Regions from separate parts of the Sphingomonas sp. BK036 genome, predicted to be linked through region 1. Evidence: riboswitches for the same ligand, from Rfam matches in the RefSeq annotation. Region 1 holds a riboswitch; the other holds the start of a gene.

The links. Region 1 has a riboswitch for thiamine pyrophosphate ahead of EV283_RS10295 (TonB-dependent receptor). Riboswitches for the same ligand answer to the same signal wherever they lie in the genome.
Region 2: it holds a riboswitch for thiamine pyrophosphate, as region 1 does, so the genes downstream of both, thiC (phosphomethylpyrimidine synthase ThiC) here and EV283_RS10295 (TonB-dependent receptor) in region 1, are expected to answer to the same signal.

What each region holds. Positions count from the first base shown of each region.
Region 1 is NZ_SGXR01000004.1:691,489-697,287, forward strand. It holds gene secA (preprotein translocase subunit SecA) at 1-471, shown strand, start outside; gene EV283_RS10285 (hypothetical protein) at 639-860, shown strand; gene EV283_RS10290 (histidine-type phosphatase) at 910-2,127, opposite strand; TPP riboswitch at 2,252-2,361, shown strand; gene EV283_RS10295 (TonB-dependent receptor) at 2,418-4,721, shown strand; gene EV283_RS10300 (phosphotransferase) at 4,723-5,799, shown strand, end outside.
Region 2 is NZ_SGXR01000003.1:1,184,894-1,190,692, forward strand. It holds gene dprA (DNA-processing protein DprA) at 1-146, shown strand, start outside; gene thiC (phosphomethylpyrimidine synthase ThiC) at 203-2,131, opposite strand; TPP riboswitch at 2,170-2,315, opposite strand; gene EV283_RS05605 (outer membrane beta-barrel protein) at 2,432-3,304, opposite strand; gene EV283_RS05610 (ferritin-like domain-containing protein) at 3,390-4,418, opposite strand; gene EV283_RS05615 (ferritin-like domain-containing protein) at 4,469-5,488, opposite strand.

The DNA.
Region 1 (5,799 bases):
AAGTCGATCCTGCTGCAGAATCTCGACCATCACTGGAAGGAGCATCTGGCCACGCTCGACGCGCTGCGCCAGGTCGTCCATCTGCGTGCCTATGCACAGAAGACGCCGATCAACGAATACAAGCAGGAGGCGTTCTCGCTGTTCCAGCGGATGCTCGAGACGATCCGCGAGGACGTGACAAAGACGATCGCGCATGCGCAGTTCCAGATGCAGGCGCCGGTCGGGCTTCCCGAGCTGCCCGACTTCATCACGACGCATTTCGACCCGTTCACCGGCGAGGACAATTCGAACGACTTCGATGCGGGCACGCGTGGCCACATCACGTCGACGATGCCGCCGCTCCAGATCCCGCAGCCGCAGGAGGCCGATATCGGCGAGGATCCGGCGAATTGGGAAGGCGTGGTCAGTCGCAACGCGCCATGCCCGTGCGGGTCGGGCCGCAAGTACAAGCAGTGCCACGGCGCGGTGTGATCGATTGAACCCGGCCTGTTCGGACGCTTGGGCGTCCCGGGCAGGCCGGAGCGTTGCCTCTCGGATCCGCTCGACGCGACGCCGGAGAACATGAACGAAATCTCACGGAACGTCAGCAAGTTGATCGTGTTTTCTAAGTCCTGATCTCGTCGATAAAGGACTTTGGCATGCGGTATCTTACGCTGGTTGCTCTTCCGTTGCTGGCCATGAGTGCGTCTCCCGTGCTGGCCAAGGGCTGTATCCGTGGCGCGGCGGCGGGCGGCGTCGGTGGCCATTTCGTCGGCAAGGGGCATGCGGTGATGGGCGCTGCGGTCGGCTGTGCCGTAGCGCATCACCATTATGCCAAACAGGCCAAGGCGGAGAAGGCGCGCGCGCGCACCAACGGCTGAGCTAGCTTTTAATACTGTGGCGTCGATGGATCGCCCGCACCACCCAATCCTATGATGGGCGTGGCACGGCGATCCTCGACCGCAGTAGGGTGACGAAGCGGTCGAGCCGGCAGGGCGATGCACAGCCTGGGATCGTTAGCGGCGTCACGACGACGTCGGCCTTCAACGCGCGGATCGCGGCCAGCGGTTGCACGCGGTAATAGAGCCGGACGAACCGCTCCCCCGATCGCGTATCGCGCAAACGTTCTACCACGAGCGCGCCGCCGGGTGCGACGTCGTTGCGGGCAAAGCCCGGCGCGTCGAGATCGACATGCAGCGCGGCGGCGAGCGCCGTCACATTGGTATCGTGGCCGACCATCACGTCCAGCCGTGGGGCGTTGGGCATGGTAAGGGTGTCGATGATCCGCTGGCTGAGAACCGAGGCCTGGTGCGCCGCCATGTAGGGCGAGCGCGTGAACACATCGAACAACGCGGCGTGCACAGCACCGACCTGCGCGATCGTCGCGGGATCGGCGTGGCCCCATCCGACCTGGCGGCGCGGCATGCCCTCGGCCTCTTCGAGCAGCAGGACCTGCGCTGTCCCCGACGCGGCACGGATCGGCCCCGACAGATCGATGCCGTGCCCATCGGCCGATGCGCGGACGGTCGCTGGCGTGACCGGGCTGCACGGGCCAGCGTCGCAGCCGAGCACGGTGTCGATCCGCGCGAGCGCCGTGCGATGGCGGGCGACGAGCGCGTCCATCCCGCCGGTATGGCGATCGATCGAGGCGATCGCCTCGCGCGGCATGAACGCGGTCGCGCGCGCGGAGAGCGGCTCGAAGATTGGATCGGTCTGGTCGACGGGGCGGTGGCCGACCGCGACGCGACAGCCCGGTGCGAACCCCTGCGCATAGGCGTCTCCGCTCGCGATCGTCCGGCTGGCGGTGTTCGTCCAGATCCGGATCGTGCCCGGCACCGGGCAGCTTGCGAGCCCGAGCGGCGCGAGCCAGCGGCGGTCATACTGCCCGAGCAACCGCATTGCGGCGGCGCCGTGCGGGGTCACCTGTCCTTCGGGGACCGGCCAGGTCGGCCAGGGTTGCGCGGTCCGCGTGGCGTCGGGCACTTCGCCCGCCAGCGGCGCTCGCACGCCGTGCCGCATCAGCATCACGACCCGCTCGAGCCGCAGGTCGCGCGACGCTGGGCGCGCTTGCGTCACGCCGGGAATGATCGACAGCGACAGGGCGAGGGCAGCACGGAAGGCAGCCGAGACCGGACGGAGAGCGGGCATAGAACGGGTCCTGGTTCGATAGAAAGCGTCAGACGCCGATCGCCCCCTAGGCACCGCGGGTGTCACTGACGTGACACCATCGTCGCGATAGCGCTTCCCATCGCCTGTCCAACCACTTAAGCGCCGCGCATCCCCGGGGGGCCGCTGATGCGCGGCTGAGAGGTGGGCTGCAGCCCATGACCCGCTGAACCTGATCCGGCTGATACCGGCGTAGGGAGGGTCTGCGGCTGGCCCGTCGTCCCTCCGATTGGAGTGGACGTGACGTTTTTCAGTATCGGTTTTCGCTCGTGATGTCGGCCTCTTGCAACCGCAGGCGGTCGGCGCGCATTGCATTGACGCTGTCGGCGGCGTTCGTCGCCTCCTCGGCCGGGGCGCAGGTCGCGCCCGATCCGGTCGAACCCGCCGAGATCCGGGTGGTCGGCAAGCCCGATCCCGCCGGGTTTCTGCCCGACCAGAAAGTGCCGCGCGCGCAGAGTGCGATCTCCGCTGACTTCATCGTCAAGCAGGCGCCGACGCTCAATGCGTTCCAGCTCGTCACGTTGCTGCCCGGCGCGAACGTCGCGTCGAGCGATCCCTACGGCCTGTCGACCAGCTCCAGCCTGACGCTGCGCGGCCTAGGCCAGGACGAGATCGGCGTGCTGATGGAAGGCGCGCCGCAGAACGACATCGGCTATTATTACGCCTATCCGTCGCAGTTCGCCGATCCGGAAAATTTGAAGCGCATCTCGATCGCGCAAGGCTCGGTCGATATCGATTCGCCGACGCTGGGTGGCGCGGGCGGTCTGTTGTCGCTTGCGCTCGACGATCCGAAGGCGCGCCCCGGTGCGCTCGTCGACCTGTCGCTCGGCAGCTATGCGGCGCGGCGCGGCTTCGTGCGCATCGACAGCGGCACGATCGGGCAAACCGGGCTGAAGGCCTTCCTGTCCTATTCGAACACCCGCGCGGACAACTGGCGCGGGCCCGGCTTCGACACGCGCCAGCACATCGACGCCAAGATCCTGAACGAATGGGGCGCGGGCAACCGTGCCAGCCTCGCGCTGTCGTATAACGACGCGAACACGTCGAGCTATCCCAGCCCGACGCTCGCCGAGTGGACCGCGCAGGGGCGCGGGTTCAACTATGATGCGCGCTACACCGCGGGGAACACGAACTATTGGCGGCTGTACCGCGCACCGTTCCGCAACCTCTACGCCTCCGCCCCGGTACACCTCGCGCTGAACGACCGGCTCGCGCTCGACACCACCAGCTATCTCCAGTTCGGCTATGGCAACGCGCCTTATGGCACGCAGCTGACGACGGAGGGGAATTTCCTCGGCACCGAGGAACTGGCCCAGCCGCTCGCGCTGCCCGGCGCGGTCGATGGCGTGGCGACCGTGCTCGGCAATTATACCGGCGACCAGATGCGCGCGGGCACCGTCGCCAAGCTGACGCTGAAGACCGGCGCGCACACGCTCACCGCCGGCCTCTGGTTCGATTACGGCACCGACCGGGTCACGCAGTCCTACACGTCGATCGATGCCGAGGGGCAGCCAACCGACCGATGGGGGTATCGCGCAAAGGCGATCCGCACCGCCGACGGCCGCCTGCTCGCCTATGAGAACCAGCGCACCGTCACGGTGACCAAGAGCGTCTTCGTCGCCGACAGCATCGCGCTGACGCCGCGGTTGACGATCGAGGCGGGGTTCAAGGGCGTCAACGTGCTGCGCAACGGCCGGACCTATCTGCCCGGACCGCAGGACACGGTGCGCAAGGACAGCTTCGCCGCGCTGCCTCGCGCCGCGATCCACTACCGGCTCAACGATCGCCAGCAGCTGTTCGCCAACATCACCACCAACTTCCGCACGCCCAACGAATTCACGCTCTACAACAGCTATTATGGCGGCGCGGTCGTGGTGCAGGGGACCAACGACCTCAAGAACGAATATTCGGTCTCGCAGGAGATCGGCTATCGCTTCATCGGCGAGCAGCTCTCCGCGTCGGTGACCGGCTTCCACTACAAGTTCCGCAACCGACAGCTTGCGACCGTGATCGATAATGGCGGGGCGCAGGTCAACACGACGATCAACGCCGGCGGGCAGACCTCGTACGGGGTGGATGCGGAGATCGATTACCGCCCGGTGGCAGGCGTCAGCCTCTACCTGTCGGGCGAATATCTGCGTGCGCGGATCGACGACGACCTGCCCGTCGGTACGGACTTCCTGCCGACCCGCGGCCGCCGCGCGGTGTCCAGCCCGACCGTCCAGTTCGGCGCGGGCGGTACATATGACGACGGCCGGTTCTTCGGCAGCGTGGCGTCCAAATATATCGGCGCGCAATATGCGAGCTTCATGAACGACGAGCGTATCAAGGGCTATGCGACGCTCGACCTGTCGGTCGGCATGCACCTGGCGGAATGGCTCGACGGCAAGCGCACCGACCTGCGCGTCAACGCGATCAACGTCACCGACCCGCACGTCCTCGCGGGCGTCCAGTCGGTCAGCACCAACGCGCAGGACACGATCGGCCGCAACGGCACCGTCATCGCCGGCTCGGCGCCCGCTTATTATGTCGGCAGCGGCGCAGCGGTGATGGCGACGATCTCGCGGGCGTTCTGAGATGGTAGCGACCCCCGCGCGCGTCCCTGAGCCCGAAGACCACCGTGTCCACGGCATGGGCACCGAATGGGAGGCGCCAACCTGGCCGGCGATCACCCCGGACGAAGCCGCCGCGGTGCTCGCGCGCTTTCCGGCGGCGGGGGCGGTGACCGGGCTGCACTGGCATTCGCCGCGGCCATTTTCCGCGGCCACGCTGGTCCAGACGACGCGCGGTGTGCTCCTGCTCAAGCGGCATCATCACCATGTCCGCACGCGCGAGGGGCTCGGCGAGGAGCACGCGTTCATCGCACATCTCGCCGCGTCGGGGCTGTCAGTGCCCGACGTCCTGCGCGCGGCCGACGGCGCGAGTGCCGTGGCGTTCGGCGACTGGTCGTACGAACTGCATCGCCAGTCGCCGGGCGCGGACCTGTACCGCGACCGGCTGTCATGGACGCCGTTCCTGTCGCTCGATCATGCGCATGCTGCCGGGGTGGCGCTTGCGGAATTGCACGTCGCGGCTCGCGGGTTCGATGTGCCGGCGCGTCGCCAGCAGCCGCTGGTCGCAAGCTTCGGCATCGTTCCGGCGGCGGACCCTATCGCGGCGATGAGCGCTTATGTCGCCGCGCGGCCCGCAGTGCGCGCATTCCTCGCGGGTCGGCCGTGGCAGGCGCAGTGTGCGCGGCTGTTCGACCGGGCGGGCGCGGACCTGCCGGCGCTGATGGCGCAGCAGCCGCCGCTATGGACGCACAATGACTGGCATCCGTCCAATCTGCTCTGGCGCGAAGACGGGACGGTGCGGACCGCGATCGATTTCGGGCTCGCGGATCGCACGACCGCGGTCCACGACATCGCCACCGCGATCGAGCGGACGGCGATCCGCTGGCTCGACCTGGGGCAGGGCAACGACGACGCGATCGCCGATCCCGCCTCGGCGCTGGCGCTGCTCGACGGCTATGCGACGATCGTGCCGCTGGGGCAGGCCGATGTCGACGCGGTCGTCCGGCTGCTGCCGCTCGTCCATCTCGAATTCGCGCTGTCGGAGGTCGACTATTTCACCGCCGTCGTCGCCGATCCTGCCTCGGCCGCGATGGCGTGGGAC
Region 2 (5,799 bases), on a different contig from region 1:
ACCTGCTCGGCCCCGTCCCCGTGACGATCGACGAGCTCATTCGCCAGTCGCGCGAGAGCCCGGCGGTCGTCCACACCGTGCTGCTCGAACTCGAACTCGCCGGCCGCCTCGAGCGTCACGCCGGCGGACGCGTCAGTCTCGCCTGACCGCGAGACGCTATCCTCCCCCGCCAAGGGGAGGATAGCCGGGCTGCGGCTTTGCGTTATTCGGCCGGCAGATAGATCTCGCTGCCCTTCGCACGAAACTTCTCGCTCATATCGGCCATGCCCTGCTCGGCATCGGCCACGGTCGCGCTGGTCGCGAACTTGGCGCGGTCGGCATCGGCCGCGGTGACATCCGCCGCCAGGAACATGTCCGCCGGGCTATTCTGCTTGGCGGCGAAATCGCGCACCTCCTGCGTGATCTTCATCGAGCAGAATTTGGGCCCGCACATCGAGCAGAAATGCGCGGTCTTGGCGCCCTCCGCGGGGAGCGTCTGGTCGTGATACTGTTCGGCCGTGTCGGGATCGAGGCTCAGGTTGAACTGATCGCGCCAGCGGAATTCGAACCGCGCGCGCGACAGCGCATCGTCGCGCATCTGCGCGGCCGGGTGGCCCTTTGCCAGATCGGCGGCATGCGCGGCCAGCTTGTAGGTGACGACGCCGACCTTCACGTCGTCGCGGTCGGGAAGCCCGAGATGCTCCTTGGGCGTGACGTAGCAAAGCATCGCGGTGCCGTACCAGCCGATCATCGCGGCACCGATGCCGCTGGTGATATGGTCGTAACCCGGCGCGATATCGGTGGTAAGCGGCCCGAGCGTATAGAAGGGCGCCTCGCCACAGACCTCGAGCTGCTTGTCCATATTCTCCTTGATCTTGTGCATCGGCACATGGCCGGGGCCTTCGATCATGACCTGCACGTCGCTCTTCCACGCACGATGCGTGAGTTCGCCGAGCGTGTAGAGTTCGCTGAACTGCGCTTCGTCGTTGGCGTCGGCGATCGAGCCGGGGCGCAGGCCGTCGCCGAGCGAATAGGCGATGTCATACGCCTTCATGATCTCGGTGATCTCGTCGAAGCGCTCGTAGAGGAAGCTCTCCTTGTGGTGGCTGAGGCACCATTTCGCCATGATCGAGCCACCGCGGCTGACGATGCCGGTGACGCGCTTGGCGGTCATCGGGATATAGGCGAGGCGGACGCCAGCGTGGATCGTGAAGTAATCGACGCCCTGCTCGGCCTGCTCGATCAGCGTGTCGCGGAAGATCTCCCAAGTCAGGTCCTCGGCGACGCCGCCGACCTTTTCGAGCGCCTGGTAGATCGGCACCGTGCCGATCGGGACGGGCGAGTTGCGCAGGATCCATTCGCGCGTGTCGTGGATGTTGCGACCGGTGCTGAGGTCCATCACCGTGTCGGCACCCCAGCGGATCGACCAGACGAGCTTGTCGACCTCGGCCGCGACGTTCGATGCGACCGCCGAATTGCCGATATTGGCGTTGATCTTGACCAGGAAGTTGCGGCCGATCGCCATCGGTTCGGATTCGGGGTGGTTGATGTTGTTGGGGATGATCGCGCGGCCCCGCGCAATCTCGTCGCGGACGAATTCGGGGGTGACGAAGTCGGGGATGCTCGCGCCGAAGCTCTCTCCGTCGCGCTTATAGTCCTTGAGCATCGCGCGGCCGAGATTCTCGCGGGTGGCGACATATTCCATCTCGGGGGTGATGATGCCACGCCGCGCGTAATGCATCTGGCTGACATTGGCGCCGGGCTTCGCACGCAAGGGACGCTTGATGCTGCCGGGGAATTGCGGGACGCCGCCCGAGCGGTCGGGGCCGAGCTGGCCATTATCCTCGGGACGGACTTCGCGCGCGTCATAGCTCTCGACGTCGCCACGCGCTTCGATCCAGGCGCGGCGGAGTTGCGGCAGGCCCGCGTCGATGTCGATCGTGGCGCGCGGGTCAGTGTACGGGCCGCTGGTGTCGTAGACCCGCAGGGGAGGCTCGAAACAGCTCGGGTCGAGGACGATCTCGCGCATCGCGACTCGGACGTCGGGGCTGGTCGGCACTGCGACGTGGATTTTCCGCGAGCCGCGGATCGGGCCGGTGGTGACGCCGATCTGTGCTGCGGGCTGGGGGAAATGCGTGTCGACGTCGGCCATGCGCTTGCTCCTAAAGGTGTCGGAGCAAGGCTGCGGTTCTGTAGCGACCGCTCCCTCCCTCCGCCGGTATCAACCGGATCAGGTTCAGCGGGTCGAAGGCTCCTGCCTTCCTCTCAAGCGCGGTGGGGTGCCCAGCAAATTCGCATTTGATGGAAACCCGGCAGCGCTCCCCCGGGGTGGGTCAAGCATAGGGGCACGGGTTTGGTACGCAACGCAAAAAGGACCGCCACCTGGATCGGGTAGCGGTCCTTCCTGTCGACCAGTCGTCGTCAGCCACTGTGCCGGGGGCTGACCCTCACGTCAGAACCGGAACGCCACCGTCCCGCGCAGGCTGTGCCAGCGGAAATTCTCGTCGCTGCGGCGGAACGTGGTGCCGCTGGTGTTGGGCGCCAGCACGAACGGGTTGTTCGCCAACAGGACCGGGCTGCCCGCAAGCGCGGTACCGGCCGTGACGAGGACGCGCGCGTCGTCGTCCTTATACTGGTGATAGGTGTATTCCATGCCGATCGAGATGTTCTTGGTCAGCTTCTGCTCGATGCCGCCGCCGCCGACATAGCCCCAGCGCTTGTTCGAGCCGGTGGCCGCGAACGCGTTGGCGGTGTTCGTGGTGAAGAACAGATTGTCGATCTTGGCATAGCCGGCGCCGCCGGTGGCGTAGAACAGCGTGTTGCGGGCGGCGAGACCGGCGCGTGCGCGGACCGAGCCTTCCCACTTCAGCTTGCGCGCCATCGTGTAGCTGGCGGGCGTGGTCGAGAAGGCGGCGACGCTGTCGGTGATCTCGGCCTTGCCGAATTCGCCGACCAGGCCGACCACGAACGGACCGCTCTGCACGTCGAAGCCCGCGCGACCGTAATAGGACCAGCCATCATCGTCGTTGCGGCACCCGTAAGCCGGGACGGCGGTCCGCGCCGAGCCATTGCAGAAGCCGGGCGAGAAGGCGTTGGCGCCGGTGATGGTGTTGACGCTGTCGCTGAAGTTACCGTCGCCGTTGCGGTCGAACAGGATCGACGAGCCGACGTCGTTAGGCTGGACGTCGTAACCGCCGGCAGCACCGATATACAGACCCGAGAACGGCTTGTCGTCGGTCGTCATGTCCTGCGCGTGCGCCGGAACGGCAAAAATGCCCGCGGTGGCGAGACCGGCGAGCATCGTAAGTTTCGTGAAGTGAGTCATGGTCGTTCCCCAAACAAGGGTCGCGGCGCTCCCAATGCTCGCCGCGACCCAAGGTTTCTGTTTCTGTTTCGGTTGCGCAGGCCGATCAGGCGTTGGCGGCACTCGTCTTGATGTTCCCGTTGACACCGGCCGGGAAGAACCCGCCCATCGAGACGGCCGTCTTGTTGAGATAGACGATGTTGAGCACCTGGCCGGTCGAACGGCTGTAGGCGAGCCCGTTGGCGTCGGTGGGCACGATGTTCGACATCGTCGCATCCGATCCGGTGATGCCCTGATCGTCGTCGCCGATCACGCCCGTCGACGTGTTCGTGACGGTACCGTCAAGGCTGTCGCGCGCGTCGCTGATCTGGTTGGCGCCTGTGACCAGCGAAGGTGTGGTCAGGCCCTTGCGAAACAGGATCGTCCGGATAAGACCGGCGTGATAGGCCTCGGCAGCGAGAATGCCGGCGGCAGCTTCCAGATACGTCTTGTTCGCGATCAGCGGCGAAGCGCCCTTATAGGCCGAAACGCCGACGTCCTCGAAGATATATGCCCCCAGCAGGAAGCTGTTGTCGTCGGCATAGGGGTTGAACACACCCGTCGCACCGATGACGCCAGCCGCACGCGCAGCAGAGGTAAACGCACCCGGCGCGGCGGCGGTGCCGGCCGAGATGTCGAGTGCAGGCTGCGCCACGGCGGCGGTGCCGAGCGCGGACCGCAGGAACGCGACGTGCGCGACCTCGTCGATCGCGATCTCGCGAGCATATTCGCGCACGACAGTGTCGGAGAACGGTACCTGCGCACCGCCCGTGACCCCACCCTGCGTGCCGGTCCCGGTCAGCAGGCTCGCATTGAGCCCGACGCCGAACGCCGCATAGGCATAGAATTGTGCCTCGAGATATTCGAGGTTGAGTGCGAAGTTCAGCACGTCCGCATCATTCAGCGCAGCCGTCGGAGTCGGCGACGGCGTCGGCGACGGGGCGAGATCGGAATCATCGCTGCCGCAGGCGGAGAGAAGCGTCGCACCGCCGAGTGCGATCGCCGAGCCACCGGCGAAACGAAGGAAGCTGCGGCGCTCGTTGCGGCGCGTGGCGATCGCGTCGAATATTTCGAGCTTGGTATTGAGATCGGTCATTGGGGTATCCCCTGAATAGCGAAGAAAAGCGGTGGGCTAGGCTGATGCGATCAGCCCGCCGCGGTGCTCGTCCTGATGTTGCCGTTCATGCCGCTCGGGAAGAAACCGCCCGCCGACGCTGCACCGCTGTTGAGGTACACGATGTTGAGCACCTGGCTGGCCGAGCGGCTGTACGCGACGCCGTTGCTGTCGAGCGGAACAATGTTCGACACGGTCACTGCGGCCTGCGTGCTCGCCAGGTTGATCGGTGTCGCGCTGTACGACGAAATGCCCTGGTCGAGATCGTTGGTGCCGAAGATCGTCGTGTTCGCGCCGCCGCCGTCGAGGCTGTCGCGGGCACGCGAGATGGCGTCGGCCGAGGTGCGCAGCGACGGGGTCGCGATGCCCTTTCCGTACAGCGTCGTGCGGACGATCGCCGCGTGATACGCCTCGACCGCGAGCAGGCCGGCCGCGGCTTCCAGATACGCCTTGCTGGTCAGCAGCGGGGCGGCGCCCTTGTAGGCGGTCACGCCGACGTCCTCGAAGATGAACGCGCCGAGCAGGAACGCTTCGTCCGACGCATAGGGATCGAACGCGGTGCCGGCGGGGACGAGGCCTGCCGCCTGCGCCGCGGTCGAGAAGGCGCTGGTGGCCGATACGCTGACGTCGATCACCGGCTGCGAGACGGCGGAGCTGCCGAGCGCGGTGCGGAGGAACTTGACGTGGGCGATCTCGTCCTGCGCGATTTCGCGCGCATATTGGCGGACGACCGGATCGGTGAAGGTCACCTGGCGACCGCCGCGGACCGCACCCTGCGTACCGGTGCCGGACAGCAGGCTGTTGTCGAGACCCGTGCCATAGGCGGCGTAGGAATAGAATTGCGCCTCGAGATATTCGAGGTTGAGCGCGAAATTCAGAACGTCCGCATCGGTGATGGTCTGCGCCGCCGCCGAGCTGGAAAAGGACAAGGCGGTCGCACCGGCCGCGGTAATCGCAGCCGCGCCGAGCGCGTTCTTGAAGAAATCACGCCGTTCGCTGCGTCGCTCTTTGCGGGCATCGAGGGCTTCGATCAGGTGCACGCTCTCGGTCATATCAGGGTCCTCCCCTTGTAGTTGCAGACGTCGGAGTTTTTAGAACAATCGAACAATCTGGACCGATATAAGCCGGACCCTTCAAGAAGGCCCAGCCCGTAAAGCGCTCTATTGCGGGCAAAAAAATGCCGTCCATGGTGAGGAACGTCCGCCATCGGATTCTGGACGCACGCTTCAAGGGGTCGCCATGAAATAATTTTACGGTGTGTTGCAGACCATGTCTGCGGGGTACGCGCCCCCCTCGACGGGGGTCAGCGCGTCGCGCTCGAGCAGCGACCTGACGCGGAGTAGAACCGCCCTTCCCCATCGGG